2 regions of the Streptomyces sp. NPDC058373 genome follow, and region 1 is predicted to be linked to the other one. Evidence: riboswitches for the same ligand, from Rfam matches in the RefSeq annotation. Region 1 holds a riboswitch; the other holds the start of a gene.

Evidence for each region. A riboswitch is a leader RNA that binds a small molecule or an ion and turns the genes downstream of it on or off. The one in region 1 is predicted to bind cyclic di-AMP.
Region 2: it holds a riboswitch for cyclic di-AMP, as region 1 does, so the genes downstream of both, ACFWMZ_RS15945 (peptidoglycan DD-metalloendopeptidase family protein) here and ACFWMZ_RS11800 (M23 family metallopeptidase) in region 1, are expected to answer to the same signal.

What each region holds. Positions count from the first base shown of each region.
Region 1 covers NZ_JBHXJE010000014.1:97,800-113,412, forward strand. Annotated here, with positions in the region: gene ACFWMZ_RS11750 (D-arabinono-1,4-lactone oxidase) at 1-602, shown strand, start outside; gene ACFWMZ_RS11755 (hypothetical protein) at 622-1,830, opposite strand; gene sepH (septation protein SepH) at 2,308-3,342, shown strand; gene ACFWMZ_RS11765 (sulfurtransferase) at 3,433-4,260, opposite strand; gene ACFWMZ_RS11770 (VOC family protein) at 4,641-5,381, shown strand; gene ACFWMZ_RS11775 (alkaline phosphatase family protein) at 5,424-6,605, opposite strand; gene ACFWMZ_RS11780 (DUF5998 family protein) at 6,605-7,204, opposite strand; gene ACFWMZ_RS11785 (GNAT family N-acetyltransferase) at 7,277-10,156, opposite strand; gene ACFWMZ_RS11790 (HPr family phosphocarrier protein) at 10,385-10,666, shown strand; gene ACFWMZ_RS11795 (GntR family transcriptional regulator) at 11,528-12,214, opposite strand; gene ACFWMZ_RS11800 (M23 family metallopeptidase) at 12,428-13,201, opposite strand; cyclic di-AMP (ydaO/yuaA leader) riboswitch at 13,215-13,367, opposite strand; gene ACFWMZ_RS11805 (M16 family metallopeptidase) at 13,613-14,980, opposite strand; gene ACFWMZ_RS11810 (M16 family metallopeptidase) at 14,997-15,613, opposite strand, start outside.
Region 2 covers NZ_JBHXJE010000024.1:20,297-35,909, forward strand. Annotated here, with positions in the region: gene ACFWMZ_RS15910 (LD-carboxypeptidase) at 1-458, shown strand, start outside; gene ACFWMZ_RS15915 (CocE/NonD family hydrolase) at 843-2,636, shown strand; gene ACFWMZ_RS15920 (YbaK/EbsC family protein) at 2,719-3,273, shown strand; gene ACFWMZ_RS15925 (GNAT family N-acetyltransferase) at 3,367-3,969, shown strand; gene ACFWMZ_RS15930 (hypothetical protein) at 4,018-4,422, shown strand; gene ACFWMZ_RS15935 (hypothetical protein) at 4,389-4,517, shown strand; gene ACFWMZ_RS15940 (VOC family protein) at 4,525-4,881, opposite strand; gene ACFWMZ_RS15945 (peptidoglycan DD-metalloendopeptidase family protein) at 5,375-6,334, opposite strand; cyclic di-AMP (ydaO/yuaA leader) riboswitch at 6,336-6,512, opposite strand; gene ACFWMZ_RS15950 (methyltransferase domain-containing protein) at 6,897-7,709, opposite strand; gene ACFWMZ_RS15955 (bifunctional phosphatase PAP2/diacylglycerol kinase family protein) at 7,882-9,405, opposite strand; gene ACFWMZ_RS15960 (TIGR03086 family metal-binding protein) at 9,528-10,145, shown strand; gene ACFWMZ_RS15965 (type 1 glutamine amidotransferase domain-containing protein) at 10,189-10,740, opposite strand; gene ACFWMZ_RS15970 (DUF2795 domain-containing protein) at 10,926-11,276, opposite strand; gene ACFWMZ_RS15975 (aminotransferase class I/II-fold pyridoxal phosphate-dependent enzyme) at 11,470-12,720, shown strand; gene ACFWMZ_RS15980 (MBL fold metallo-hydrolase) at 12,720-13,751, shown strand; gene ACFWMZ_RS15985 (DedA family protein) at 13,778-14,431, opposite strand; gene ACFWMZ_RS15990 (MBL fold metallo-hydrolase) at 14,428-15,195, opposite strand.

The sequences.
Region 1 (15,613 bases):
CCGCCGCTCCGGTGAGCCGCCTCAGCGGCTGGTTCGAGGACGAGTTCCTCTCCAACGGCGTCTTCCAGGCGGCCAACTCCCTGGGCCGCGCCGTCCCCGCCACCATCCCCTCCCTGGCCCGCGTCTCCAGCCGTGCCCTCTCCGCACGCACCTACACGGACATCCCGTACAAGGTCTTCACCTCCCCGCGCCGGGTCCGCTTCGTGGAGATGGAGTACGCGGTGCCGCGCGAGGCCCTGGTCCCCGCCCTGCGCGAGCTGCGCGCGATGGTGGACCGCTCCCCGTTGCGGGTCAGTTTCCCGGTGGAGGTGCGGACGGCGCCCGCCGACGACATCACCCTCTCCACCGCCTCGGACCGCGAGACCGCCTACATCGCGGTGCACCTCTACAAGGGCACGCCGTACCAGGCGTACTTCACCGCCGCCGAGCGGATCTTCACCGCCCACGAGGGCCGGCCCCACTGGGGCAAGATCCACACCAGGGACGCGGAGTACTTCGCCGAGGTGTACCCGCGGTTCACCGAGTTCACCGCGGTGCGCGACCGGCTCGACCCGGACCGGGTCTTCGGCAACGACTACCTGCGGCGCGTCCTCGGCGACTGACCGCGCGGCCCCGCGCCGGTCACCCGGCGGGGGCGTCCTCCCCGGGGGCACCGCCGGAGGGCGCGCCCTGGGAGGGCTGACCGGTCGGCTGCTCCGGCGCCCCGGTCGAGGGCGTCGGGGTCGGGGTCGGGGCGGGTGTCTCTCCCTCGCCGGTGGAGTCCTCGGGGGTGCCCGGTTCCTGGCCCGGCGCGGTGGGTGCGGGGCTGGAGCCGCCCTCGGGCGTGCCGGTGGACTCCGTCCCCTCCTCGGGGTCCTGCGGGGCCGGGGTGCCGGAGGGGTCGTCCGACGGCGACTGCCCGGACGGGCTCTCCCCCGGCGCGGGCGGCTTCTCCTCGTCCTGGTCGTCGGAGGGCCGGGAGCGGTCGCCGATGAGGTTGCTGACGGTGGGGCCCGCCTCGCCGCTCAGGGCGTGGTCGGAGACCAGCTCCCAGCCGGTGATGCCGCCCATCGCGAGGACGAAGACGGCGGCCGCGCTGATCAAGGGGCGCTTCCAGCGGCGGGTCCGGGTGTGGTGGGTGGTGGCCTCGCCGAAGTGCCCGGGGGCCGGGGCCGAGGCAGGCGGCGCGGTCCGCAGCAGGCGGGTGGCCTGGTCCGCCTCGGCGGCGGCCTCGGCCTGGCTGCCGAACGGGCGGGTCGCGCCGGAGCCGGCGGGGCCGGGGAGCCGGGCCGCCTCGGGGCCGGCCGTCCCCTCCGGGGTGGCCTGGCCTAGGAGCTGGGTGGCCGCCGGGCCGGCGGGGTGCGGCGGGGACGCCGGGCCCTCGGGGCGCGGGGCGGCCGGGTCCACCTGGCCCAGGAGCTGGGTCGCCTCGACGGCGGCCGGGGGCTCGCCCGGGGCGGGGTGGGAGAGGAGAGCGGGGTCCGCGGCGGCCACCCGGCCCGGGGCGGGGTCGGCGAGCGGGCCGGGGTCCGGCTCGGCGCGGAAGGTGCCGGGGACGTCCGGGCCGACCTCGCCCTTGGGGCGGGCGTGCGCGACGTCACGTATCTGCTCGCCGGTGCGGCGGAACAGGTGCTGGAAGACGGTGCCCCCGGTGGTGGCGACCACGCTCATCACGCCCGCGCCGATGACGGTGCCGTAGACACCGAGCTGCGAGGCGGCGACGGCGCCCGCGACCGCGGCCACGGCGCTGCCCGCGACCTGGGGGAGACTCAGGTCGATGCGCTTCTCCTCCTGTTGGGGCTCCTCGCCGCCTTGAGGATCGACTTCCTTCACCTGCGTGGTCTCGCGCATCTCCCGCCTCGTTTTCGCCCTTCTCGTTCACCCTGCACCACAAAACGACAATTGGGCGAATCGAATGGTTCCACTTCTGAGGGTTTTGTGAAGCAGGCCACCTCGCGGGCCCGCCGGACGGCAAATGCGTCGACCAACTCCCGCTCCCTGTGAGAAGTTCAGCGGCGTGCCGGTCCACCCCCGTGGCCCGAATGGAGTACTGTTGCGAGCCCTGGGTCCGGTCTCCCACCTGGGTTTCCTTCAGGCCCGCAGGGGTCGGCCGGAGTCGTCGGGAGAGGGCTTCACGGCACCGGGTGAGCAGCGCGGGCACGCCGCGCGGCGGAATCAGGAACGGCGACATCACGGTGGCGCGGGACTCACGTCCGGCCCGCCGGGCAACTCGGCAAGGTTGTGGTCGGCTGCACCCGGGCAGACCACACACGACTAGCGGAAGCAGCGACGCACGTGACGTCGGCAGGCACCACCCGGGAGGTCCCCATGCCCGAACTGCGTGTCGTGGCCGTCAGCAACGACGGCACACGGCTGGTGCTCAAAGCTGCGGACAGTACGGAGTACACGCTTCCGATCGACGAGCGGCTCCGGGCCGCCGTCCGCGGTGACCGCCCCCGTCTCGGCCAGATCGAGATCGAGGTCGAGAGCCACCTGCGCCCACGCGACATCCAGGCGCGGATAAGGGCCGGTGCCTCCGCCGAGGAGGTCGCCTCGCTCGCCGGAATCCCCGTGGACCGCGTCCGCCGCTTCGAGGGCCCCGTTCTCGCCGAGCGCGCCTTCATGGCCGAGCGCGCCCGGAAGACACCCGTCCGCCGCCCCGGTGAGAACACCGGCCCCCAGCTCGGCGAGGCCGTGCGCGAGCGCCTGCTGCTGCGCGGCGCCGACCGCGACACCGTGCAGTGGGACTCCTGGCGCCGCGACGACGGCACCTGGGAAGTCCTGCTGGTCTACGGCGTCGCCGGTGAGCGGCACTCGGCGAGCTGGAGCTACGACCCGCCTCGCCGGCTCGTCCAGGCCGTGGACGACGAGGCTCGCTCGCTGATCGGCGAGGCGGAGGACGTCTCGGCGCCCGAGCCCAGCTTCCCCTTCGTGCCGCGCATCGCCCGGCTGCCGAGGGAGCGTCCGGAGCGCCCCGAGCGCGGCCCGCACACCACCGAGCCGGACTCCGAGGAGCTGCCCGCCACCGCCGAGCAGGGCGGCCGGGACTCACTGACCAGCCTGCTGGAAGCGGTGCCGAGCTTCCGCGGCGACATGGTCGTGCCGGAGCGCCCGTCCGCCGAGCGCCCGCTGGAGGAGCCCGAGCAGGAGCAGGAGGCCGAGGAGCCGCCCGCTCCCGCCGCCTCGGCCGGCTCGGCCTACGCGGACGTGCTGATGCCGAGGGCCGTGGCGGCCCACCGCGACCGGCTGATCGGTTCCACCGACCGGCAGGCGGAGGCGGACGGCGTCCGGCCCGGCCGCCGGGCGGCCGTGCCGAGCTGGGACGAGATCGTCTTCGGCACCCGCCGCAAGAACAAGGAGTAGCGACACCTGCGCGCCGCCGGCCCGCTGAGGCACTGAGGAGAACGGCCCGTACACCGGTGAGGTGTACGGGCCGTTCCGCCGTGTACGGGATCAGCCCGGCTGCGCCCCCGTGGCCACCGGGCGGCCGGGGTCGGAGGACCAGTCGGACCAGGAGCCGACGTAGAGGGCGGCCGACACCCCGGCCACCGCCAGGGCCAGCACCTCGTGGGCGCCGGAGACGCCGGAGCCGCAGTAGACGCCGACCTCCTGGTCCGGGCCCGCGCCCAGGGCGGCGAAGCGGTCGGCGAGTTCGGCGGCGGGCCGCAGACGGCCGTCGTCGGTGGTGTTCTCGGTGGTCGGGGCGGAGAGGGCGCCCGGGATGTGGCCGCCGACCCGGTCGATCGGCTCGATGTCGCCCCGGTAGCGCTCGGCGGCGCGGGCGTCCAGGAGCACCCCGGAGGCGGCCAGCGCGGCGGCGCCGTCCGCGTCCAGCAGCGGCAACCGGCCCGGGTCCGGGACGAAGTCGCCCGGCTCCGGCTCCGGCACGTCCGTCTCCAGCGGGCCCTCCCACACGGCGAGCCCGCCGTCGAGGACCCGTACCGAGGGGTGTCCGGCCCAGCGCAGCAGCCACCAGGCGCGCGCCGCGGCCCAGCCCTGCCCACCGTCGTAGGTGACGACCGGGCGGGCGGTGCCCACCCCGGCCGCGCGCATCGCGGCGCCGAACCGCTCCACGTCGGGCAGCGGGTGGCGGCCGCCCTGCCCGGGGCCACCGGACAGCTCGCGGTCGAGGTCCACGTGGACGGCGCCGGGAAGGTGGCCGGCCAGGTAGGCGGGGCGCTGGTCCGGGCCGCCGAGCTGCCAGCGGACGTCGAGCAGCACGGGCGGGCGGGGGCCCGCCAGCTCCCCGGCGAGTTCGGTTGCGGAGATGATCGCGTTCATGGGGCCATCCTCGCGCACCGGCGCGCGGCCCTCCGCTCTCCCGCAGAAGCTGACCGGACCGACCGGACGGCGTACCGTCTGTACGGACTCACGTACACCGGGTGATCCCGGACTGTGACCTCAGGGCCATGGCGTGGCAACGGATGAGAAACGACGGATCGGGCAGGCTGCGCTTACGCGTGGTGCGGTCCGGGTGTGGCGCCCGGCCGTGCGGGACGCCGACGGCGGCGGACCGGCGGAGCGCGGCGCGCCCATCGACGGACGGTCCGAGGAGAGAGTGGCAGATGAGAGCGGTGCGGGGGCAGGGAATGGACCGGAGAGGCGAGCCGGCCGGCAGCCTGGAGCGGCCGGTGCCCGGAACACCCTGCTGGGTGAGCCTGATGGTCAACGACCTGGAAGCGACCCAGGAGTTCTACGGGCGGCTGTTCGGCTGGGAGTTCCGGCCCGGGCCCCAGCAACTGGGACCGTACACGCGGGCGTTGCTGGACGGCCGGGTGGTGGCCGGGATCGGGCGGATGCCCGAGGGGCGGCGGCTGCCGGTGGCGTGGACGCCGTATCTGGCGGCGCACGACGCGGACGAGACGGCCGGGACGGTGCGGCACTGCGGCGGCACGGTCGGAGTGGGTCCGCTGGACGCGGAGGACGCCGGGCGGATGGCCATCGCCACCGATCCGTCCGGTGCGATCTTCGGGATCTGGCAGGGCCGCGAACACCGGGGTGCCGCCGTCGAGGGGGTAGCCGGGTCGGTGCTCTGGAACGAGCTGGTGACACCGGCGACCTCAGGCGTCCTCCCCTTCTACCAGACGGCGTTCGGCTTCGAGGCGGAGCCGGTGGCGACCGAGGAGGACTCGGTGACGCTGCTGCTGGAGAAACGTCCGGTCGCCTCCGTGCAGGGGGCCGGGCAGGCGCTCGGTGAGCACGAGGCGCCGCACTGGCGGACCCACTTCGCCGTCGAGGACCCGGACGAGACCGTCAACCGGGTCATCGAGCTGGGCGGGCGGGTGCAGCGACCGCCGCGCGACGGCACGCACGGGCGGACCGCCACGGTGGCCGACCCGTCGGGCGCCGTCTTCACGGTGGCCCGCCCCCTGGGGCCGAGGGCGGCCGGGAACGCGGCCTGACGGCCGACCGGGCCCGGGCGGTGCCCCGCCCGGGCCGGGGCGTCAGGTGCGGACCTCCAGCAGCGGCACCAGCTGCTCGGCCGGAGTCATCGAACCGTGCATGCCGGTGAGGGCCGACTCGTTGGGCTCGCGGCGGGTGGCGGTGATCGCCACGTCGTCGCGGGCGGCGACGATGACGTCGCCGAGCCGGTCGCGGACCCGCTTCTCGACGTGCGGGCCGAACCAGCCCGCCTCGATCGCCTCGTCCTTGCCCGCGACCCAGCACTGCTCCCCCAGCACCTCGCGCCAGACGGTGCGCACGTCGGCGGCGGCACCCGGGACCGCGTAGACGTGGCGGGCGCGCCCCTCGCCGCCGAGGAGGCGTACGCCGGCGTTCAGCTCCCAGTCCTCGTCCACGTCGAAGCGGTGGTGGTCGCCGAAGGGGATGTCGACCATGCCGTGGTCGGCGGTGACGTAGAGGGCGCTGCGCGGCGGGAGCTGCTCGGCGAGGCGCTGGGCGAGCCCGTCGACGTACATCAGCTGGCCGCGCCAGGCGTCGGAGTCGACGCCGAAGCGGTGGCCCTTGCCGTCGACCTCGCTGTAGTACGTGTAGACCAGCGCGCGGTCCCCGGCGGCGAGCTGGGCGGCGGCCAGGTCCATCCGCTCCTCGCCGGAGAGGCGGCCGTGGAAGGTGCCGCCGCTGAGGGCGACCCGGGTGAGCGGGGTGTGGTGGAAGCCGGGGGCGGAGACCTGGGCGGTGTGCACCCCGGCCGCGTCGGCCAGCGAGAAGACCGTGGGGTACGGCTGCCAGGCGTGCGGGTCGGTCCACGGCTTCCAGCGGAGCTGGTTCATCAACTCGCCGCTGTCCGGATTGAGCGCGGTGTACCCCGGCAGGCCGTGCTCGCCGGGGGCGCGGCCGGTGCCGACGGAGGCGAGCGAGGTGGCGGTGGTGGCGGGGAAGCCCGCGGTGAGCGGCCGGCCGGTGCCGCCACGCGAGGTGGCGATGAGGGAGGAGAGGAACGGCGCCTCGGCCGGGTGGGCGAGGAGCTGGTGCCAGCCGAGCCCGTCGATGAGGAAGACGCAGTTGCGGTCGGCGGGCGGCAGCTCGGGGAGGGTCGCCGTCAGGCCCGCTACGCCGGAACCGGCGGCCAGCGTCGGCAGCAGGTCGGCGAGGGAGCCGGTGCCGTAGGCGGGGACCGGGGCGGAGGCGACGGAGAGGGGCTCGGGCCAGACGGAGTGGCCCATCAGCGGCCGGCCGGCGTGGCGGTGGCGGCCGTCGCCTCCGAGAGTGCCTGGGCGAAGGCGAGGGCCTGCCGGACGGTGTCGGGGCCGTCGCCGGCCTCGCTGACGCGCAGGCTCAGGTCGTCGGCGGTGGAGCTGCCGGTGTAACCGTGGTCGGCCTCGCAGTTGGGGTCGCCGCAGGCGGCGGGCTCCAGGTCGATGCGGGCGACGGCGCCCCAGCCGATGGTCAGGACGACCTCGCGGGGCAGGGTGCCCGGGGTGTACGACTCCGGGTTGGCGACGACGCGGCTGAGGACCACCGAGGAGATCCGGCCGGTCTTCACCGACTCGGTGGAGGTGGTGGCGAGGGGCGTCGGCGAGCCGGAGTCGGCGGCCTGCTCGTCGGTGTGGCTGACGATGAACCGGGTGGGGGTGAGGACCAGGACCGTGACGTGGCGGCGGACCTCGTTCGCGTCGAAGGTGGTCTCCTGATGGACCAGGTACGACGCGACGGGCTCGCCCCCCACGGCGGCCTCCACCGCCTCGGCCACGAGGGCCGGGTAGTAGCCGCTGCGCTCGATCGCCGCGCGCAGCCCCTGGGTCGTCGTACCGGTCTTTGCCATGCCGACCATCCTACGGGGGCGCACCGACCGCTGGGGACGGCCCGGACGAGGTGTCCTGTGCCCGCGCGAGGGTCAGTAGGCGGGCAGGGTGCGCGGGCCCAGATCGTCGCGGGCGGGCGGCGGGGCGAGGCGGACCGCGGCGCCGAGGACGCTGACGCCGCGGGGGGCGACGACCACCGGCTCCAACTGCACGTCGACCACCTCGGGGTGGTCGTCGACCAGCCGCGAGACCCGTTGCAGCAGCTCCTCCAGGGCCGGGGTGTCGACGGGTGCGGAGCCGCGCCAGCCGAAGAGGAGCGGGGCGGTCCGGATGGACCGGACCATCGCGGTGGCGTCCCGGTCGGTGACGGGGACGAGGCGGTGGGCGGTGTCACCGAGGAGTTCGGAGGGGGCCCCGGCGAGGCCGAAGGTGAGGACCGCCCCGGCAGCCGGGTCGATGACGGTGCGCACCACGGTGTCGACGCCGCGCGGCGCCATCGGCTGGACCACCGGCCGCAGCTCGGCCGGGGTGCCGAAGAGGCCGGTCAGCTCGGCGTACGCCTGGCGCAGCTGGGTCTCGTCGGCGAGGTCGAGGCGGACCCCGCCCAGGTCGGCGCGGTGGCGCAGATGGGGCGCGGTGGTCTTGAGGGCGACCGGGTAGCCCAGGTGGGCGGCGGCCCGGACGGCGGTGTCGGGGTCCGGCGCGGGCAGCGTGGGGCGGACGTCGACGCCGTAGCGGGCGAGGAGGGCGCGGGTGTCGTCGGCGCCGAGGGTGTGGGCGCGCGGCGCGCCGCCGGGCGCCTGGGCGTCGGCGGCGGCCAGCAGCCGGGTGATGTCGGCGGCGGCGCCCCGCTCGTCGATGTCCTCGTACTCCGGTACGCCGCCGGGCCGCTGCGCCTCGCGGCGCCACTGGGCGTACCGGACGGCCTCACCGAGGGCGCGGACGGCCCGCTCGGCGGCCGGGTAGGCGGGGATGCGGCGGGTGCGGGGGGCCGGGGGCGCCTCGTCGTCCGTGGCGGCGCCGGGGTCCGGGGCGGCGGGGCCGGGGGCGGGGCCGCGCTGGGTGGCGGGGCTGCCCGGGCCGGTGCCCGCGGCGGCGGAGAGGGCTTCGGCGAGGCCGCCGAGTTCCACGTGGACCACGACGACGGGCTTGTCGGGGGCGGTGGCGTGGGCGGCGCGCAGGGCGGCGCCGAGGGCCTCGCCGTCGGGGCGTTCGGGGACGCCGTCGGCGCCGACCCAGGGGATGGCGGTGACCACCACGGCGTCGCAGCCGTCGTCGGCGAGGGCGGCGGCCAACGCGGCCCGGAAGTCCTCGGGGGTGGCGTCGGTCGTCAGGTCGCGGGGCGGCAGCGGGCGCAGTCCCTCGGAGAGGCAGGCGTCGTAGCTGAGCAGGCCGAGCGACTCGGAGTTGCCGAGGATGGCGACGCGCGGTCCGGCGGGGAGCGGCTGCCCGGCGAGGAGCAGGCCGACGTCGACCAGCTCGGTGACGGTGTCCACCCGGATGACGCCGGCCTGGCGCAGCAGCGCGGAGACGGTGGCGTAGGGCAGGCGGGTGACGGGGGCCGGGTGGCCGGTGGGGGTGATGCCGCTGTGCCGGGCGCCCTGGACGACGACCAGCGGCTTGGCGGCGGCGGTGCGGCGGGCGAGGCGGGCGAACTTGCGGGGGTTGCCGATGGTCTCCAGGTACATCAGGGCGACGTCGGTGTGCGGGTCGTCGTACCAGTACTGCATGACGTCGTTGCCGGAGACGTCGGCGCGGTTGCCCGCGGAGACGAAGGTGGAGACGCCGGTCGGGTTGGGGACGCCGTCGGCGCCGCCGCCGTCGCGGTGGAGGGCGGAGAGCAGGGCGATGCCGATGGCACCCGACTGGGTGAAGAGGCCGACGCGGCCGGGGACGGGGAGTTCGGGGGCGAGGGAGGCGTTGAGGCGGGTCTCGGGGGTGGTGTTGATGACGCCGAAGGCGTTGGGGCCGATGACCCGCATGCCGTACGAGCGGGCCTGGCGGATCAGGGCGCGCTGGCGCTCGCGGCCCTCGGGGCCCTGTTCGGCGTAGCCCGCGGAGATCACCACGAGCCCCTGGACACCGTGTTCGCCGCACTCGGCGACGGCCTCGGGCACCCGTTCGGCGGGGACGGCGATGACCGCCAGGTCGACGGGTTCGGCGATGTCGCGGACGGAGCGGTGGGCGCGGACGGAGTCGAGGGTGTCGCCGGTGTCGGGGAAGCCCTGGTTGACGGCGTACACCGGACCGGTGAACCCGGCGCCCAGGATGTTCCGCAGGATGCTGCGGCCGACGCCGCCCAGGGCGCGGCCCACGCCGACCACGGCGACCGAGCCGGGGGCCAGCAGCCGCTGGACCGAGCGGGCCTCGGCGCGCTGCTCGCGGGCGTGCTGGACGGCGAGCGAGCGGTCAGTGGGCTCCAGGCCGAACTCCAGGCGGACCACGCCGTCCTCGAAGCTGCGCTTCTGCTGGTAGCCCGCGTCGGTGAAGACCTTGATCATCTTGGTGTTGGCGGGGAGCACCTCGGCGGTGAAGCGCCGGATGCCGCGCTCGCGGGCGACGGCAGCGATGTGCTCCAGCAGGGCGGAGGCGACGCCGCGGCCCTGGTGGGCGTCCTGGACGAGGAAGGCGACCTCGGCCTCGTCGGCCGGGGCGGAGGCGGGCATGCCGCGGGCGTCGATCCGGTCGTAGCGGACGGTGGCGATGAACTCGCCGCCGACCGTCGCGGCCAGCCCCACCCGGTCGACCTGGTCGTGGTGGGTGAAGCGGCGGACGTCCTTGGCGGACAGCCGCGGGTAGGGCGCGAAGAACCGGTAGTACTTCGACTCGTCCGACACCAGCTCGTAGAAACTGACCAGCCGGTCGGCGTCGTCGGCGGTGATGGGCCGGATGCGCGCGGTGCCGCCGTCGCGGAGCACGACGTCGGCCTCCCAGTGGGCGGGGTAGGCGTGCTGGTCCGACGGGGTCTGCATGGGAGCAGCGTACGGGTCGCGGGGCGGTCGGGCACGGGGCAGGCTGGGCCTTGTTCCGCGGGCCGCCGCAGGGTGGGGCGGGCGTCGCGGGGCGGGGACTCGGCGGGGCGCGGGCCGGGTGCGGATGTCCCTGACGGGACCGCTCCCCGACGTGTGGGAGTCTGGTCTAGACAACATCGTCCGGCAGATGACGGACGGAACGTCCGATTCGTGAAGGGCAGCAACAACATGGCTGAGCGCCGCGTCAACGTCGGCTGGGCCGAGGGCCTGCACGCCCGCCCCGCTTCCATCTTCGTCCGGGCCGCCACCGCCTCCGGCGTGCCGGTGACCATCGCCAAGCCGGACACCGCCCCGGTCAACGCCGCCTCCATGCTGGCGGTCCTCGGCCTCGGCGTGCAGGGCGGCGAGGAGATCGTCCTGGCCGCCGACGCCGAGGGCGCCGAGGCCGCCCTGGAGCGGCTGGCGAAGCTGGTGGCCGAGGGGCTGGACGAGCTTCCCGAGACCGTCTGAGGGGGCGGGGGGCGACCCGCCCGGGGGCGGTTTTGGCCGCGCGTGAGGCGCGGGGGCGGGTGGGTTCGCCACGGGCTCGGCCCCGGGGGCTGGCCGCCTGACGGCTTGGGTCGTCTCGCTCCCGCGCCCGCGCCGGAGACTCGGCCGCTCGGGACGGGGCGTCAGGTCGGGGGCTCCGGCAACCGAAAGGGGTGCGCCGCGTCCACCTGCGGGCTCCTCGCCCGAGGCGCGTTCGCCGCCGTCTCGGGATTCCGGTCGCGGGGACACATTCGCCGCCCGCTTCGGGGCTTCGAGCGCCGGCGTGCCTCCCGCGCCCGCACAGGGGCTTGGGCCGGCCCCCGGTCGCGTGCCGCACTCGCGTCAGGGCCCCGCCCGACGGTGCCGTTCTGCGCCCGCGGAGTCCGGCCCCGCATGGGTTCGTGCCGTCCCGCCCGCTTGCCGCCGTGTCCGGTGGTCAGGTGCGGCGCGCTGTCGTACGCGTGAGTTCCGGACGCCGTGACGACCCGCCAGCGCATGGCCGAGGGCCCGCACGTGTCCCCGCCGGAGCCCAGCCCGAAGCGCCCGAGGCTCTTCCCCGCCCCGACCCCGACGGCCGGAAGTCCCCGCGACATTCAGAAGACGGGCCATTGCGCGGATACGGGGCCGATGCATGGCGGACCGGGAGGCACCCGGAACGGGGCGTCCCGCCCGCACTGCTGGAATTCCTGTGGCGTCCAGGTAATTCGCGCATGCCGAATCAGCCCGCTGCCGGTGTGTCATTCCTCCCGCCTCGGGCGTGGGAATTCACGGAACACGTGCAGGCCGCGGAAGCCGCCTGCGACGCCGTTCGGAATTCGCTTTTCTTTGTATACGGTGCCCGTGTTAATTGCGGCCCCCCGAAGTGTTGACGGCATGTTGCGAACTGCTCACGCCGGCGGACCGGGGGCCGAAGCGGAGGCGGTGGACCGCTGTCGCGCGTTCGGCGTGCTGGGCGGTGAGGGCGCGTGCCCGCTCCGCGTCGCCGCGCGCCACCGCGTCGACGATCGCCCCGTGCTCGGCCCAGGACTCGACGGGGGCGGCGGGCGGGTCGACCGCGTACATCCAGGTGACCTTCTGCCGCAGCTGGGTCAGCAGGGCGGTGAGGCCGGGGCTGCCGGAGGCCTGGGCCAGTGTCTCGTGGAACCAGACGCCCAGGGACCGCAGGTCCTCCCCCTGCCCCAGCCGGGCGCGCTCCTGGCCCAGCCTGACCAGGCCCCGCAGTACCTTCAGGTGGGCGTCGGTGCGGCGCCTGGCGGCGCGGGCGGCGCCCAGCGGCTCCAGCAGCAGGCGGATCTCCAGCAGGTCGGCCGCCTCCTGCTCGGTGGGCTCGGCGACGCACGCCCCGGCGTGCCTGCGGGTGACGACGAACCCCTCGGCCTCCAGGGTGCGCAGCGCCTCGCGGACCGGGACGCGGGAGACGCCGTACCGGCGGGCGAGCTGCTCCTCGGTGAGGCGGGAGCCGCGCTCGTGCACACCGGAGACGATGTCCTCCCTGATCGCGGTGCATACCGATTGCGCGGGAACACCCATACCCATCCTCCGCCTCCGTACCGCGAAACGCGGACGTCCGAGTTCTCTTTCCGCGACTCTAAGGCAGGACGGGCCGATTTCCGACGGCGCCAGGTAATTCATGGATATCTTTTGGCCGGAAAGCGTTAGCAGGCGGCGTGCGCCCGGGTATGCCGAAGGCCCCGGTTCGGGAAGAATCCGGGGCCTTCGGGAAGAGTGCGCGGGCGGGGTGGGTCAGACGTCGACGCCGTGACCGCGCAGGTAGCCGACGGGGTCCATGTCGGTGCCGTACTCGGCGCCGGTGCGGGCCTCGAAGTGCAGGTGCGGGCCGGTGGAGTTGCCCGTGGAGCCGGAGACCGCGATCTGCTGGCCCGGAGTGACGGTCTGACCGACCTGGACGGTGGCCGACGTCAGGTGGCCGTACTGGGTGTAGGTGCCGTCGTGCATCTTGATGACGACCTCGTTGCCGTAGGCGCCGCCCCAGCCCGTCTCCACCACGGTGCCCGCGCCGACGGCGCGGACCACGCTGCCGGAGGGGGCGTGGAAGTCGACGCCGGAGTGGCTGCCGGAGGACCAGAGGCTGCCGCCGGTCTGGTAGCCGGTGGAGACGTAGGAGCCTTCCACGGGGCTGACGTACCGGTTGAGGCGCTCGCGTTCGGCGGCGCGGGCGGCCCGGACCTTCTCAGCACGCTTCTTCTCGGCCGCCCGCTTGGCCTCGGCGGCCCGGAGGCGCGCCGCCTCGACGACGGCCTGTTCGGCGGCGGCGTCCTCGGCGGCGAGGCGCTGGGCGGCGGCCTGGTCGCCGATCCGGTCGGCGAGGCTGTCGCCGATGGTGATGGCCTGGGTGAAGCCGGTGTGCACGGGGGCCTCGGCGGCCGCGGCCGGGGAGGCGAGGGTGCTCACCACGCCGGTGGTGGTGAGGGCGGCGACGCCGGCCAGGCCGGCCCCGGTGCGGGTGGCCCGGCGGGAGGGACGCCGGTGCTTCCCGGTGGGACGGGTGAACGCCATGGAGCGGCTGGTCCTTTCCTTCCTTCTCGCCTACCGGGTTAGCTGACGGGTTCGGAGCAGGAAGGTCTCCTACGGGCCCCTCGCGAGAGGCACCCGATTCACCCCTGGGACGTGGGTCCCCGGTTCCCCGGGCTCGCGCCCTGCGGGGATTCGGCGATGACTGCCCGTTCGCCACGGGTGTGGCGGATGCGTCGGCCGGACAGCCGCAGAGACGTTAATCGGCACTTCTGTCGCGCTACAAACCGAACGCCGCTTTTGTAGCGCACACCACAGGGCAGACAGGGTGTCACCCCCGCGAACCGGACATCAGCGGCGAGGCGTGGACATGACGGAACCCCGGCCGCCGCGAGGGCTTCCGGGGTTCCGCGTCCGCGGCTGAGCGGATGTCAGCCGAGAGGAGCTGATCGTTCGTCAGCCGGTGACCACGCTGACCTCGCCGATGCCGAGCGCGCGCACGGGCTCGGCGATCCGCGAGGCGTCGCCGACCAGCACCGTCACCAGCCGGTCGGCCGGGAAGGCGCTGACCACGGCGGCGGTCGCCTCGGTGGTGCCGGTGTCGGCCATCATGCGGTACAGCCGCGCCTGGAAGTCGTCCGGCAGGTGCTGCTCGACCTGGTCGGCGAGGGTGGAGGCGACGGCGGCGGCCGTCTCGTACTTGAGCGGCGCCACCCCGACGAGGTTCTGGACGGCCGTGTCCAGCTCGGCGTCGGTCAGCCCCTCGGCGGCGAGGGTGCGCAGCACCTTCCAGAGGTCATCCAGGGCCGGTCCGGTGGACTCGGTGTCGACGGAGCCGCTGATGGCGAGCATCGCCGCGCCGGTCCCCTCCGGGGTGGAGCGCAGCACCTGGGCGAAGGCCCGCACGCCGTACGTGTAGCCCTTCTCCTCGCGCAGAACGCGGTCCAGACGGGAGGTCAGGGTGCCGCCGAGGCTGTACGTGCCGAGCACCTGGGCGGGCCAGACCCGGTCGTGCCGGTCGGGTCCGACACGGCCGATGAGCAGCTGGGTCTGGACGGCGCCGGGGCGGTCCACGATGACGACGCGCCCGGTGTCGTCGGCGGTGACCGGCGGGACCGGGTTGGGCCGGCCCGCGTCGCCCTGCCAGGCGCCGAGGCTCTGGGCGAGGAGGGCGTCGAGGTCGGTGCCCTCCAGGTCGCCGACGACCACGGCGGTGGCGGTGGCCGGGCGGACGTGCCGCTCGTAGAAGGCGCGGACGGCCGCCGCGTCGATCCGCTCGACGGTCTCCTCGGTGCCCTGGCGGGGCCGGGAGATGCGCGAGTCGGCCGGGAAGAGCTGCCGGGACAGCTCCTTGGCGGCGCGGCGGGCCGGGTTGGCCTGCTCGTGCGGGATCTCGTCGAGGCGGTTGCGGACCAGCCGCTCGACCTCGGCCGTCTCGAAGGCGGGGGCCCGCAGCGCGTCGGCGAGCAGCCCGAGCGCCTTCTCCAGCCGGGAGACCGGGACCTCCAGGGAGAGCCGGACGCCGGGGTGGTCGGCGTAGGCGTCGAGGGTGGCGCCGCAGCGCTCCAGCTCGGCGGCGAACTCCTCGGCACTGTCCCGGTCGGTGCCCTCGCTGAAGGCGCGCGCCATGATGGTGGCGAGGCCGTCGAGCCCGGCGGGCTCGGTGTCCAGCGGGCTGTCGAGGAGCACCTCGACGGCGACGACCTGCTGGCCGGGGCGGTGGCAGCGCAGCACCGTCAGGCCGTTGTCCAGGGTGGTGCGCTCGGGGGCGGGGAAGGCCCACGGGCGGGGCGCTCCCCCGGCCGGCTGCGGGTGGAGATCCATGGCGGGGGTGATGACGTCACTCACTGGCTGCGGCCTCCTCGCCGGTCGCGGCGTCGGTGTTGTCGGCTTCCTCGGGGGTGAGCGGCTCGTAGACGAGGACCGCGCGGTTGTCCGGGCGGAGCCGCTCGGCGGCGGCCTGGCGGACCTCGTCGGCGGTGATCTCCAGCACTCGGCCGACCGCGCTGAGGGCGAGCTGCGGGTCGCCGAAGAGGACGGCGTACCGGCAGAGTTCGTCGGCGCGCCCGGCCACGGTGCCGAGCCGGTCCAGCCACTCGCGCTCCAGCTGGGCCTGGGCGCGCTCCATCTCCTCGTCCGTCGGGCCCTCGGCGGCGAAGCGGGCCAGCTCCTCGTCGACGGCGGCCTCGATGACGGGGATCTCGACGTCCCCCGAAGCCTTGACGTCCAGCCAGCCGAGCGAGGGCGCGCCGGCCAGCCGCAGCAGGCCGAAACCGGCGGCGACGGCCGAGCGGTCGCGGCGGACCAGGCGGTTGTAGAGCCGGGAGGACTCGCCGCCGCCGAGGACGGTGAGCGCCACGTCGGCGGCGTCGGCGGCGCGGGTGCCGTCCTCCGGGAGGCGGTAGGCGGCCATCAGGGCGCGCGCGGGGACCTCCTCGCGGACGACCTCGCGCAGTT
Region 2 (15,613 bases), on a different contig from region 1:
CCCTCTTCGACCCCGAGTCGGTCCGCGTCCTCACCTCCGCCACCGGCCGCGTCCTGGTCCCCGGCCGGGCCCGCGGCGTCACCCTCGGCGGCTGCGTCAGCCTCCTCGCCGCCGAACTCGGCGTCCCGTACACCCGCCCCTCGGCCACCGGCGGGCTGCTGCTGATCGAGGACATCGGCGAGGAGGCGTACCGCCTCGACCGCATCCTCACCCAACTGCTGCGCGCCGGCTGGCTCGACGGGGTGGCGGGCGTCGCCCTCGGCTCCTGGGAGGAATGCGGCCCGTACGAGGAGGTGCGCGCCGTGCTGCACGACCGGCTCGGGCCGCTCGGCGTCCCGGTCGCCGAGGAGTTCGGCTTCGGGCACGGCGACGGGGCGCTGACCATGCCGTTCGGCCTCCCGGCCGAGCTGGACACCGAGGCGGGCACGCTGACCCTGGAGGTTCCGGCGCTGAGCTGAACGCCGCCGCGCCCGCCGCGTAGGCCCCGGCCCCGACAGCGGGCCCGTGATCTTCTCGGCGCCGCGCACCGGGGAAAACTCCTCGCGCAGCACGGCGAGTCCCGGCTCCTCGCGGGACTCGCCGTGGCCCGCGCCACGATCCGGGCCGAACGGGAGTGACTACAGGAGGCGTTGGGGGGCACGGGTGAGGATGGGGAGTGGCGGGCGCGCTGACGGTGTGTCACGCCGGTTCCCGCGAACGCCCGTGGCGGAGCGGGCGGCTCTTCACCGAACCTCCCACGACAAACCCCGGTCGCGTCCGTTGACCCCGGCGTGACCGGGGACACACGATGAGCGCTGCCCGTGCTTACCCGCGGGTAAGACCGTCTCAGTGTGGAGGCCCCCGTGACCCGTGCCCTTCCCCGTACCCGCCCGCCTCTCGCGGCCGCCCTCGGTCTCGCCCTCGCCGCGGCGCTCGCCCCGGCCGGCGGGGCGCACGCCGACGCGGCGGCCGAACCCACCGTCACGGCACTGAAGTTCACCGTCGACGTCGGTGGCAAGCGGTGCGCGGTCGACGCCGACCTCTACACCCCGGCGGGCGTCGACGCCGACCACCGGGCCCCCGCCGTCCTCACCACCAACGGCTTCGGCGGCGACAAGGCCGACGGCTCCACCGCCGCCACCGCCCGCACCTTCGCCACCCGGGGTCTCGTCTCGCTGGCCTACTCGGGACTCGGCTTCGGCCGCAGCGGCTGCCCGATCTCCCTCAACGACCCGGCCGTCGACGGACGCGCCGCCTCCGCGCTCGTCGACTTCCTGGCGGGGACGAGGGCCGCCGACGACGGCACCCGCATCGACCTCGTCACCCTCGACGGGGAGGGCGACCCCCGCGTCGGCATGATCGGCGGCTCGTACGGCGGTTCCATCCAGCTCGCCACGGCGGCCGAGGACGACCGGGTCGACGCCCTCGTCCCGATGATCACCTGGAACGACCTGGCGTACTCCCTCAATCCCAACAACGCCGACCAGCACCAGGGCGTCTCCTCCGACACCCCCGGCGTCCACAAGAAGCAGTGGACCGGCGGCTTCTTCCTCATCGGCGAGGCGCAGGGCCTGCTCAACCCCAGCCTCGACCCGTCCCGCATCGGCGGCGGGGGCTGCCTGCACTTCGTCGCCCCTGCCTGCGACACCAAGCGCGTCCTGGACTCCGGGAAGCTGCCGAAGGACAAGGCCGACCAGGTCCTCACCTACGCCCGCAGCGTCTCGCCGGTCTCCTACCTCGACCGGGTCAAGGCCCCCACCCTGCTCATCCAGGGCCAGGCCGACACCCTCTTCAACCTCAACGAGGCCACCGCCACCTACGAGACCCTCAAGGCCCAGGGCGTCGACACCGCGATGATCTGGCAGTCCTGGGGACACAGCGGCGGCATGCGCGACCCCGACTCCGGCGAACTCGATCTCTCCGACCCGGATCTGGAGGCCAGCTACACCGGCAGCCGGATCGCCGCCTGGTTCGACCGGTACCTCCTCGGCAAGGAGACCGACACCGGACCGGCCTTCGCCTACTACCGCGACTGGGCCCCCGCCTCCGAGGCGTACGCCACCGCCGACGCGCCGCCCGCCCCCGGCCGCGCCCTGCACCTCTCCGGGGACGGCGCCCTCGTCGACCAGCCCGACCAGGTGGTGCGCGGCAGCCGCGAGTACCGCAACTGGCTGATTCCCACAAGCCACTCCGAGTCCTCCCTCGCCGGTCTCATCGGCCTGCCCGACCCCAAGCCCCACGACCTCAAGGGAACGGCCCTCGACTGGACCACCGCCCCGCTCACCGCACCCCTCGACGTGGTCGGAGCCCCGCAGCTCCGCCTCAAGGTGGTCTCCCCGCGCGCCGAGCGGAACCAGGACTCGGGCGACGCCGCCGACCAGCTCGTCCTCTTCGCCAAGCTCTACGACGTGGCGCCCGACGGCACCAGGACCCTGGTCCACCGGCTCACCGCCCCCGCCCGCGTCGCCGACGCCACCCGCCCCTTCACCGTCACCCTCCCCGGCATCGTCCACCGCTACGAGGCCGGGCACCGCCTGCGCCTGACCGTCGCCGCCAGCGACGGCGCGTACTCCGGCAACCGGGGCGTCAAGCCGGTGACCGTCACCCACGCCCCCGGCGACTCCGGCACCCTCACCCTGCCGCTCGCCCAGGACTGACCGCCCGCCCCCGCCTCGGGCCCCCCGCGCACGCCGCCGGGCGCCCGAGGACGCGGGAGCGGACCCTGTTACCGTGCCGCGCATGCGCGCACCCATCGGCTCCTTCGACAACGCCCTGCCCGCCGCCGACCGCCTCGACCTGCTGCCCGCTCCCGTGGCCGAGGCCGTCAAGGAGGCGGGGCCCGGCACCGCCGGTCTGATCCACGTCGACACCGACCCGGCCATCGCCGACACCGCAGCCTTCGTCGCGCACTACGGCACCGACCTCATGGAGGCCTCCGCCAACTGCGTGATCGTCCTCGGCAGGCGCGGCGCCGACACCACCCCCGCCGCCTGCCTCGTCCTCTCCCGCCACCGGGTGGACGTCAACGGCGCCGTCCGCAAACACCTCGGCAGCCGCAAGGCCTCCTTCGCGCCCCGCGAGTTCGCCGTCGGCGAGACCGGCATGGAGTACGGCGGCATCACCCCCGTCGGCCTGCCCGCCGGCTGGCCGCTGCTGATCGACCCGGCGGTGGCCGACGTTCCGTGGGTCCTGGTCGGCAGCGGCGCCCGCCGTGGCAAGCTGATCCTGCCCGGCAGCTCGGTGGCCGCCCTGCCACACGCCGAGCTGGTTCCCGGGCTCGGCCTCGCCCCCTGACAGGGCTCCGCCGACGCCCCGTGGTGCGGGAGCGGCCCGGCTCCGCGATGCTGACGGGAGGCATGAGAGACGTACGGCAGGAGTGGATCCCGCATGAACAGGAAGACCGCCCCCGAGGGCGGCCCCACGGACCCCGCCGCCCCCGGCAGCCCGACGCCCGCCCCCGTCGCCGAGGGCCCGCGCACCACCTTGCGGCCCCTCACCCTCGCCGACGAGCCGGAGTTCACCGCGCGCGCCCGGGCCAGCCGCGACCTGCACCGGCCCTGGCTCTTCCCGCCGGTCGACGCCCGCTCCTACGCCGTCTGGGCGGGCCGCCTCGTCGGCGACGAGGACCGGGCCGGCTACCTCGTCCACGAACGGGCCACCGGCACCCTCGCCGGATACGTCGCCGTCAACAACATCGTCGGCGGCGCCTTCCGCTGCGGCGCCCTCGGCTACGGCGCCTTCACCGGCTGCGAGGGGCGCGGCCTGATGACCGAAGCCCTCGGGCTGGTCGTCGCCCACACCATGGACACCCTCGGACTGCACCGGCTGGAGATCAACGTCCAGCCCGGCAACACCCCCTCCATCAGCCTCGCCCGCCGCGCCGGATTCCGCCGCGAGGGCTTCTCGCCCGACTTCCTCTTCATCGACGGCGCCTGGCGCGACCACGAACGCTGGGCCCTCACCCAGGAGATGCGCGACCAGGCCGACTGACCCCGGCCGCCGACGCCCCCTGGCCTCCGCACCCGGTCAGGGGGTTCCATGGCGGCCAGGGGCGCGAAGGGCCGCCCCGGTGAGGGGAGTACGCCTTGGCGGCCACGATCCGGCCCGGCGCGCCACCTCGTACGCGCCGCCGAGCGCTGCGCCGAGGCGCTCGCCGACGCCCTCGCGCGGCGCGGCACGCCCGGCGGGGAGGACCCGGCCGACGAGCCCTCCCCGCTGATCACCGCACTGGTCCGGGAGGCCGTCCCGGCGCTGCTCGCGGCGGAGCGGCCGGCGGCGGCGCGCGAGGCGTACCGGCTGCTCCACCCCGCGACCCGCGCCCGGGGCCGTTTCCGCCTGCTGGAGGCGCAACTGCTGCCCGCCGAAGGGAGCGCGAGGCCGCGCTCGCCGTCTTCACCGACGGGTTCGAGGTGGCCGACCTGCGCGAGGGCGACGAGGTGCTGAGCGAGACATGGGCCCGGCTCAGCGGCGAACCCCTGCCCACCGCCCACGACTTCCGGATGCGGCCGGAGGGCCCGGAGCGGGCCGGGGGCGACTGACGGGTGGTCAGCCGGAAGAGCCGAGCCGGTCGGCGTATTCGAAGACCGAGCCGTCCGGGTGCATCGCGACCAGGGTGCGCCCGGCCGGGGTCGCCACCGGCCCCGCGATCACGGCGGCACCGGATGCGGCGAGGACCTGGCCGGTCTCCTCCACGTCGGCGACGGCGATGGTCGCGGCGACCTTCCGCAGCACGTCCAGGTCGGCCTTGGGCCCGCTCATCAGCAGGAAGCAGCCGACAGCGGCGACGGAGACGCCGCCCTGCTGGTGCCGCATCGCCCGGCTGCCCGCCAACCGCTCGTAGAACGGCACCGCGGACTCCAGATCCTCGACGCAGATCCGCAGTGTGGTCCCCAGGATTTCCACGCTTCACCCATTCCTGACGCTCCGGCCCGCACGGTCGCGGTTGGCCTCGCCGCGCGGCGCCGGGCGGAGGAAGATCCAGGCCCCTCGCGACGCCCTCATGATGGCATGCCCCACCGGCACCGTCAGGCCCTCCCCGGAGCCTCAACTCCCTTCAGGGAAAAGGCCCGCTTCGCCGGAGAAGCGCCTCCGGGCGTCCCGGCCGGCCGCCTCGCCTCAGAACAGCAGGACGGCCTTCACGCGCAGTCCGCCCGCCTCGAACCGCTCGTGCGCCGCGCGACCGGATGGTGCTCGGCGACCCACCCGCGCAGCTCGCCCGCGTCGGCCGGCTCCACCAGCCGGGCCAGATCCGCCCTGCTGCCCCGCACGTAACTCTTGGCCACACCCGGCGCGTCCGGCAGCGGTGTGCCGGCGACTGCCCGGTGCGGGCGGCAACTCCCTCACCAGATCCACCACCCCGGCCGGTGGTGAGGACCCGGCGGTGCCGGGGGAGGCGTCAGACGGAGACGCCGTGACCGCGCAGGTAGGCCAGCGGGTCGATGTCCGAGCCGTAGCTCGGGCCGGTACGGACCTCGAAGTGGAGGTGCGGGCCGGTGGAGTTGCCGGTCGAGCCGGAGAGGCCGATCTGCTGCCCGGCCGAGACGGTCTGGCCGGACGAGACCGAGAGCGACGACATGTGGGCGTACTGGGAGTACTTGCCGTCGGCGTGCTGGATGACGACCTCGTTGCCGTACGAGCCGCTCCACCCGGCGGAGACGACGGTGCCCTCACCGATGGCCTTGACGGAGGTGCCCGAGGAGGCGGAGAAGTCGACACCGGTGTGGTAACCGGAGGACCAGCTACCGCCGGAGGCGCGGTACGCCGTGGAGGTGGAGGCGTCGACCGGCTTGTTCCAGCCGGAGCCGGTGGAGGCGGCGGGCTCCTCGGCCTGCTCGGCCTGCGGCTTGGCCGGGGCGGCCGGCTTCGGCGCGGTCTCGGTCTTCTCCGGGGCGGAGGCCTCGGTGTCGGCCTTGGGGGCGGCCTGCTTCGGCGCGGCGCTCTTCGGCTGGGCCGGAGCGGACTTCGGGGCCTCGGCGGCGGTGCCGTCGACGGAGAGCTTCATGCCCGGAAGGATCAGGTTCGGGTCGGAGCCGACCACCTGGCGGTTGTCCTGGTAGAGCTGCTCCCAGCCACCGTCGACGTCCTGCTCGTCGGCGATCTTGGCCAGGTAGTCGCCGACGGCGACCTCGTAGGTCTTCGCCTCGTCCTCGGCGGCGGCGTTCTTCGGCGCCTGCTGCTGAGCGGCGGCGACGGCCTGCTTGACGGAGACGGACTCCGGCGCCGACTGGTCGGCGGCGTGCGCGTTGGCGGCGCCCATCAGCGGCAGGGCCAGAGCGGCGCTGCCGGAGCCGGCGACGGCCAGCGTCCGGGCTATGCGCATGGTCCTGGTACGGCGGTGCTTCCCCTTGGCGGGCATGAAGGTTCCTCTCCGGCGCCTGCGAGGTGAGCTGTCGGGTTCGGGCTGGAGATGCCCGGCCGCGCCATCGGCGCGGCTTCACCCCTAGCCGGGGCCGGGACGTGCGCGGCGCGCTGTCCTGGACTCGGCGGCTTACCTGGGTCCCCCGCTCCTGCCGTGGACGGGTCGATGTGGGATACCGGACGGCGGCAGGATTCGGCGATCCATCCGGAATGACGGTGACCGTAGACGAGCCCGACTCCCGCGAACAAGCAGCGCCGGCGCCCCGGAAGTCGCTTTCTTGATCCTTTGTTCCGGGGGCGGTCACCCTCCGTAGATACGTGATCTTTCCGGACGCGGCGGGCGCTGCGCCCCGCTCCACGGCCGCTGCCACGGACCGTGACGGCTATGACGCTGCTCACGGGGGCGATCCAACGACTCCCAGGGCGAAGCTATTTGATGCATATAAAGCGCAGTGCCCTATTTGTCTGTAATGGTGGGGAAGAGTTCTCGGGGCCCCCGCCACGGGAGAGGGGTGGCCAGCTCCCGTGAGGGTGACGCCCCGTCAGGTCGGGCGCCTCGCTCAGGCGCGGCAGAGCAGCTCCCCGTGGAGCACCGCGAACCAGCCGTCGGGGGCCGCCGCCCAGTCGCGCCAGGCCGCCGCGATCCGCTCCAGGTGCTCCTGGTCCGCGTATCCGAGCGCGACCGCCCGCCCGGCGTACCCGGAGGCCGTGGTCCGGTCCGCCCACAGGCCGCCCCACCAGGCCCGCTCCGCCTCGTCGGCGAAACACCAGGCCGAGGCGGTCGCCGTGACGTCGGCGAACCCGGCCTCCCGCGCCCACGCCTTCAGCCGCCGCCCCGCGTCCGGCTCGCCGCCGCCCGCCCGCGCCACCGACCGGTACAGCTCCAGCCACGCGTCGAGCCCCGGGCCGCTCGGGTACCAGGTCATCGCCGCGTAGTCGGAGTCCCGTACGGCGACCAGGCCGCCCGGCACGCACACCCGGCGCATCTCGCGCAGGGCCCCCACCGGGTCACCGAGGTGCTGGAGCACCTGGTGGGCGTGGACCACGTCGAAGGAGTCGTCGGCGAAGGGCAGCGCCTGGGCGTCACCCGTGCGGAAGGCGGTGTTGGTCAGCGACCGGCCGGTGGCGGTGGAGCGCGCCGCGTCCAGGATCTCGTCGGCGTTGTCGATCCCCGTGACGTGGCCGTCCGGTACCAGGGCGGCGAGGTCGGCGGTGATCGTCCCCGGGCCGCACCCCACGTCCAGGACGCGGTGGTGCGGCTCCAAGGCCCCCAGCAGGTAGCCGGCCGAGTTGGCGGCGGTGCGCCAGGTGTGGGAGCGCAGGACGGACTCGTGGTGGCCGTGGGTGTAGACGACGGCGGGATCGGTGGGCACGGGCGGTCTCCTCGCGGCGGGCGTGCGGACGGTGGTCCGGGGGCCCGCGGCGTGGACGTGGCGGCGGCCCCCGGTGCCGTGACCGTACACGCGCGTGGCCGCATCGTGAGACCCCCGTCTCGCCATGCGGTCGACGGGGAGGGCCGCCCACGCCGCCGGGAATGACGTGGCGTCAGAGCGCCAGCGGCCGGTAGACCCGCAGTCCCTCGTGGAGCTTGTCCAGCTCCAGACTCGGGCCCGCGTCGGTCACCTCGCCGTCGAAGGCCAGCGGCGTGCCCGCGCTGATCCCGCCGATCCGCAGCCGCTGCACCCGTACCGCCGCGTGGAACGGCGAACGCGTCAGCGGACCCGCCAGCGCCGCCGCCACCAGCCGCACCCCGGGCCCGCGCCCGCCGTGCACCGCGCGGACGTCCAGCAGGCCGTCGGCCAGGTCGGCCCTGCGTCCGCCGGTCAGCCCCATCCGCCGGTAGGTGCAGTTGCCCGCGAACAGCAGCCACAGCGGGCGCCGCTCTCCCTCCACCACCGCCTCCAGCGGATGGTCCCTGCGCCGCACCCGCGCCGCCGCCACCACGTCCGCCAGCCGCCCGCCGACCCGGCCCGACCAGCGCTCCCGCTCCCGGACCAGCTCCGGGTAGACCCCCAGGCTGAAGGTGTTGAGGAAGTAGCCGGTCCGCTCCCCGGAACGGAAACGGCCCACGTCCACCGCGACCGCGTCGCCCGCCTCCACCGCCCGCCCCAGCTCCTTCGGGCCCTCCATCCCCAGGTCGTGGGCGAAGTGGTTGAGGGTGCCGCCGGGCAGCACCGCCAGCGGCAGTCCGTACCGCAGCGCCACCCCGGCCGCCGCGTTGACCGAACCGTCGCCCCCGCAGATGCCGAGCGCCAGCGCGTGCCCCGCCGCCTTCTCCAGCTCCGCCACCAGCCCCGGACCCTGGCACTCCACGATCTCGGCCTCGGGCAGCAGCTCCCGCAGGGCCCGCGCCTTGTCGGGGGTGCCCGCGCCCTGGTTCACCACCATGACCAGGCCGTGGCCCCGGGGGAGTGCCGGTACGTCCACCAGCGGGCGGCCGGGGGAGGGCAACTGGTCCCGGGTCGGCACCAGGCCGCGCACCGCGAAGGCCGCGCCCGCTCCCAGCGCCGCCCCGGCCAGCACGTCGCCGGGGTAGTGCACGCCGGTGTGGACGCGGGAGACGGCGACCGCCGCGGCCAGCGGGGCCACCGCCGCGCCGAGGGCCCGGGACTCCATCGCCACCCCGGTCGCGAAGGCCGCCGCCGACGCCGAGTGGCCCGACGGGAAGGAGGAGGTGATGGGCTGCCGCTTGAGCTGCCGTATCAGCGGTACCGCCTCCAGGCCCGGCCGCTGCCGCCGTACCGTCCGCTTGCCCAGCGTGTTGATGGTCGCCGAGGCCAGCCCGAGCGAGGCCAGCCCGCGCACCGCCGCCCGGCGGGCGCGCGGCGAGCCGGTCGCGGCCAGGCCCGCGGCCACCGCGCCCCAGAGCAGACCGTGGTTGGCGCTCCGGCTGAGCTTGGGCAGCATCTGATCGGCACCGGGCCAGCGGCGCGCCGCGACCGCCTCGAAGACGGTGCGGTCCAGAGCGACCAGCCGGGCGGCCAGGGAGACCGGGCGCTTCGGCGCGAACACGGCGGGCACCTGCGGGCGCCGTCGCGCGGGCAGGGGGTTCACAGGGTCAGGACGCATGCCGCACGCGTACCCCCGCGCTCCCCGGTCACCCCCACCGGCGCGCGCCACCGGGCGCGTACATCACCGGATCGGGCGCCCGCCCTCGGCGGACGCGCCCCCACGGTGTGAGGATGGATCCCATGTCCTCCTCCGGCGCGTCGGGCGCAGACCCCGAGACGAGTACCCCCAGCCACTCCGAACTCCTCGCGCGGCACGCGGCCGCGCTGGACCTCTTCGACCGGCGGGTCCACGACATCCTCGACGACCAGTGGGACCACCCCACCCCGTGCACCGAGTGGAACGTTCGCGACCTCGTCGCCCACCTGGTCTCCGAACAGCTCTGGGCACCCCCGCTGCTCGCCGGGGAGACCATGGAGTCGGTCGGCGACGCCCTCGACGGCGACCTGCTCGGCGAGGACCCGGTCGGCGCCTGGGAGGCGGCCGCCCGCGGCGCCCGCGAGGCCTTCGCCGCACCCGGCGCGCTCGACCGCACCGTGCAGCTCTCCTACGGGCCGAGCGGCGCCGACCACTACTGCGGCCAGATGACCACCGACCTGATCATCCACGCCTGGGACCTGGCCCGCGGCATCGGCGCGACCGAGCACCTCCCGGCCGAACTCGTCTCCTTCGCCGACCGGGAGACCGCGCCCTACGCCGACGACCTCTCGGGCAGCGGTGTCTTCGGCCCGCCGCTCACCCCGCCCTCGGGCGCCGACCCGCAGACGCGGCTCCTCGCCCGCCTGGGCCGCGAGGCCTGACCGGCGCGCGGCGGGGCCGGCCGCTCCGGCCGGCCCCGCCGGCTCAGCGTCCGGCGGCCGCCGCCGTCGTGAAGACCCCCACCAGTGCCTCGGTGAAGGCCGGCAGATCGTGCGGGGTGCGGCTGGTGATCAGCGTCGTGGGCCCGGACGAGTCGACCCGGACGGCCTCGTCCACCCAGGTCCCTCCGGCGTTGCGGATGTCCGTCGCCAGGCTCGGGTACGAGGTGAGCGTCCGGCCGCGTACGGCGTCCGCCTCGATCAGCGTCCACGGGGCGTGGCAGATCGCGGCGATCGGCCGCCCCTGGTCCACGAAGTCCTTCACCAGGTCCACGGCCTCCTCGTCGGTGCGCAGGTGGTCGGGGTTGGCCACCCCGCCCGGCAGGACCAGCGCGTCGAACATGCCCGCCGAGACCTCGCCCACGACCTGGTCGACGGGGAAACGGTCCCCCTTGTCCAAGTGGTGGTAGGCGAGGATCTCTCCGGGCCAGGTCGACACCAGCACGGCTTCACCGCCCGCCTCCGTCACGGCCTCCCACGGTCCGGTCAGTTCGCTCTCTTCCACGCCCTCGGGCGCCACCAGGAATGCGACACGCATCGGCGCTCCCGCCCTTCGAATCCTCGTCCCGGCTCGTCCGGCCGCCCCGTCCGACGGCCCGGGGTGGCCTGCCCGCCGCCGTCCGGGTGCCCTTCCAGGGTCGCGCGGACCGCCCCCTCCCCGCAAAGGGGACCGGGGGGCGGTCCGGCGACCCGGCCGGGCCGCCCGGCCTCACGGACCTGCCGTCAGGCGGCGGCCCGGGCGTCCACCACGGCCGTCGCCAGCTCCTGCACATTGCGGTACGTCATGTCGGCGGGCAGCGGCGCCAGCAGCGCCACCACCTCGTCCGGGCAGTGCCCGGCGCCCAGCACCCGCGCCAGCTCCGGCGCGCGGGCGGGGAAGGGCGTACGGCCCAGCCGCCGTCCCAGCTCGTGCCGGACCTCCGCGATGTCCGGGTGCGACCCCAGCGGGTCGCCCGGCTCCGCGTCGTGCCACTCCTCGGACCGGGTCGGATGGCCCGACCTCAGGTAGTCGCGGAGCTCGTGCTTCATCCCCTCGTCGCGGTGGACGCTCATCCGGTCACTGCCTCGCTGCATGCTGTGCCCTTCTGTACGGGTCCGTTCTGCGGGTACGGCCTCGCGGCCGTGGCCCGTCACGTACCCCTCGGGCCCGGCCCGAACCATCACGCCGGAGCGGGGCCGTTCCCCGGATGGGAGGCGCCCGGTGGTGGGCGGGGCGCGGGCGCGGCAGAGTGCGAGAGGGGTAATGCGTCGAGCGGAGGTACGGCGGATGGAGAGCGCCCTGGAGGGCCGTGGACCCGTCCGGTACGGCCCACCCGTGCCGGAACCGGGCCTGCCGGTCCTACCCGAACTGGCCGCCGTCCTCTCCGACGCCGCCGCCAGTCCCTACGCCGAGCCCCCCGGCGGCGGCCCCGCCCTGCTCGACGCCGCCCGCGGCTACTGGGCCCGGCGCGGCCTCGCCGCCGATCCCGCCCTGCTCGCCGCCGCGCCCGGCGCACCCGCCCTGCTCCTCGCGCTGACCGCCGCGATCGGCGGCGACGTGCTGCTGCCCCGGCCCTGCCCGGCCTGGTGGGCGCCGCAGGCCCGGCTGCTGGGCCGCCCCACCTTCACGGTCACCTCCCCGGCCGCCTGCGGCGGCGTCCCCGACCCGTACGCCCTGCTGGAGACGGTCCGCCGGGTGAGGGCCGAGGGAGGCGACCCGCGGCTGCTGGTGCTCGCCGTCGCCGACGACCCGACCGGCACCGTGGTGCCGCCCGAGGTGATGAGCCGCGCCGTGGAGGCGGCCGCCGCCGAGGGGCTGCACGTGGTCAGCGACGAGACGTGGCGGGACACCGTCTACCGGCCCGAGGAGACCACCGTCGTCGGCCCCGCCGAGATGCTGCCCGACGGCGTCACCGTGATCTCCGACCTCTCCGGCGGCTGGCTCCCCCCGGGCTGGCCCGCCGCCGTCGTCCGCTTTCCCGACACCGCCACCGGCGCCCAGTTGCGGGCCCGCTGCCTCGACATCCTCACCGCCCTCGACGCGGCCCTGCCCACCCCCGTCGCCGCGGCCGCCGCGCACGCGCTGGCCGAACCGCCCGAACTCACCGCCCGCCTCGCCCGCGCCGTCGCCCTGCACGGCCGCCTCGCCACCGCCCTGCACACCACGCTGCGGACCGCCGGGGCCCTGGTCCGCCCGCCCCAGGCCGGCCGCCACCTCTACGCCGACCTGTCGCCGCTCGCCCCCGGCCTCGCCGCCCACGGGGTCACCGACGCCCTGGAACTGGAGAACGACCTGACCGCCCGGCTCGGCATGCCCGCCCCCGGCGGCCACCGCTTCGGCGACGACCTCGCCGGACTGAGGGTGCGGCTCTCCACCGGCCCACTCCTCGGCGACGACGAGACGCTCCGCGCCGGGCTCCTCACGGGCGCCCCCGACCCGCTCCAGGCGGCCCCCGTACGGCGGGCCCTGGACCGGGTGGCCGAGGTCCTCGGCGCCCTCGCCGCACCACCCCCCGCCGGAGCAGAGGAGGCCCCCTGATGACCGAGCAGCGCGACCCCGCCCCCGCGCCTGCCGGCCCCCTCGTCCCGGCACCCGCCGCCACCGCCCTGCCGGACCCGCCCGCCTCCGGTCGCCACCGCCGCCGCTCCTACCGCGACCGCCTCACCGCCCCGCTCCCGGGCGTCCGCGCCCTGGCCCGCCTCGCCCGCGAGGCCGGAGCCCTGCGCCCCGGCACCGAGGCCCGCCGCGACGTACCGCTGCTGCCCTGCGAACCCGCGCCCCTGCCCCCGGCCGGACCCGGCGTCCTCGCCGTCACCTGGGCCGGGCACGCAAGCTGGGTCCTGCGGGTCGGCGGGCTGACCGTCCTCACCGACCCCGTCTGGTCGCACCGCATCCTCGGCACCCCGCCCCGCGTCACCCCCGTCGGTGTCCCCTGGGCCTCGCTCCCGCCGGTCGACGCCGTCGTCATCAGCCACAACCACTACGACCACCTGGACGCCCCGACCCTGCGCCGCCTGCCGCGCACCACGCCGGTGCTGGTCCCCGCCGGGCTCGGCCGCTGGTTCCGGCGGCGCCGCTTCACCCGCGTCCACGAACTGGACTGGTGGCAGGGGCGGGAGGTGGGCGGGGTGCGGTTCGACTTCGTCCCCGCCCACCACTGGTCGCGGCGCGGCCTGTTCGACACCTGCCGCACCCTGTGGGGCGGCTGGGTCCTCACCGACCAGCAGGGCCGCAAGGTGCACTTCGCGGGGGACACCGGCTACGGCCACTGGTTCACCGAGATCGGCCGCCGCCACCCCGGCATCGACCTCACCCTCATGCCGATCGGCGCCTACGCCCCCCGCTGGTGGCTGCGCGACGTCCACTGCGACCCGGAGGAGGCGGTCGCCGCCTGCGCCGACCTCGGCGCCCGCCGGATGGCCCCCATGCACTGGGCGACCTTCCTGCTCTCCGCCGAACCCGTCCTCGAACCCCTCGCCCGGGTCCGTGCCGCCTGGGCCCGCACCGGCCGCCCCCGCGAGGACTTGTGGGACCTGCCCGTCGGCGGCTCCCGGGCCCTGCCCCTGTGACCCCCGCCGCCCGGCCCCGTACGCCCTCAGCGCGAGGAGTGCGCCGTCCGCCCGCGCAGCCGCCGCCACACCCCGGGCGCCGCGCTGATCAGCAGGGTCAGCGCCACCGCCGCCGCCACGCCCTCCCACGGCTTCGCGAAGAGCGACCCGCCGACGATCCCGATGAGCTGGTACGTCGCCGTCCACGCCAGGCAGGCCGGGCCGTCACCGCGGGCGAACCGGCCCAGCGGCATCCGCGCCAGCAGGCAGGCCATCATCACCGGAATGCGGCCCGCCGGGATCAGCCGGGAGAGGGTCAGCACCGCAACGCCGTGGTCGTCCAGCTTGGCGCGGGCCTGCTCCAGCCGGTCCGGCGCCGCCCGCTGCCGCAGCGTCTCCAGCCACCGCGAACCGCCCCGCGAGCGCATCCCCCGCTGCCCCAGCCAGTACAGCACCAGGTCCCCGAGGAAGGCGGCCAGCGCCGAGACGGCGAAGAGCAGGAGCAGGGTCAGCGGCGCCGCCTGGTGGAAGGCGACCACGGCGGCGCCGCTGACCAGGGCGCCGGTCGGCACCACCGGCACCAGCGCGCCCAGGAAGATCAGCAGGAAGAGCGAGGGATAGCCCAGCGCCTGCTGGGTGGCGGCGTCGGGCACCTCGGCGGCGCCGAGCACCACCAGCGCGGGCAGGCCGGACGGGGTCACCGGGCGACCTCGGGCCGCACGCTCTCCCCGTGGTCCAGCAGATGCACCCGCACCCCGGGCGCGCTCACCGCCGCCTTGCGCACGAACTCGTCGCCGGGGGAGTGGAACTCGTGCGGCCGCACCGCGTCCATCCCGATCGGCCAGTACGTCCCGTAGTGCACCGGCACCGCCGCCGCCGGGGAGAGCCGCCGCAGCGCCTCGGCGGCCCGGCCCGCGTCGAGATGGTGGTGGCCGAGCCCGGGCCCCCAGCCGCCGACCGGCAGCAGTGCCACGTCCAGCGGCCCCGTCTCCTCGGCCATCGAGTCGAACAGCCCGGTGTCCCCGGCGAAGTACGTACGCGCCTGCCCGCTCACCACGAAGCCCAGCGCGGGGGAGCGGCGCGGTCCCACCGGCATCCGCCGCCCGTCGTGCAGCGCGGGGACCGCCCGCACCGTCACCGGCCCGACCTTCTCGGTGTCCCCGGGCCCGACCTCCACCACGTCCAGCCGGGCCAGCCGCCGCAGCCCCGGCACGGCGCGGACCGCGCCCTTCGGCACCAGCAGCCTGGTCCCCGCCGCCAGCCGGGCCAGCGACGGCAGATGGAGGTGGTCCGCGTGCAGGTGCGAGACGAGGACCGCGTCGGCGACCGCCGCCCGGGCCGACGGGGGCGCGCCCCGGCGCCGCCGCAGATGGGCCAGGCGCCGCGCGAAGACCGGATCGGTCAGCAGCCGCACCCCCGAGTCCTCGACCGTGCAGGTGGCATGACCCCACCAGGTGATCTCCACCGTCCGCGTACTCCTCCCTGCGGCGCCCCGCGCGCGCCGCCCCCGGGACGGAGCGCCCGTCCCGCGGAGGCGGTTCCGTACCCCGTCCGCGTCCCGCCGCCCCCACGTCACCCGGACGGGGGGCGGCCGGAAGACCGCTCCCTACGAGACTACGGGGGTGTCTGACAAATCCTGTGCGGTGTCCGTGGTGTCCGGTGCGTGCTCTCGGCGTGCCGGGCGGAAGTCCTCGTACCGGACGTACTCGGGCTTCTGCCCGGTGCGGCGAAGGGGGCACCTCCCTGCTCGAGCGCAAGCCGAGAGCTTGGGGGCGCGTGCCGGGCGCCTCGGGCGCCGTGCGGGATTTGCCAGACACCCCCTGAGGGGCGGGATAGGGTCGGCGGACGCCAACCGGCCGGGGCCGCAGCCCGGCGGCGGATGC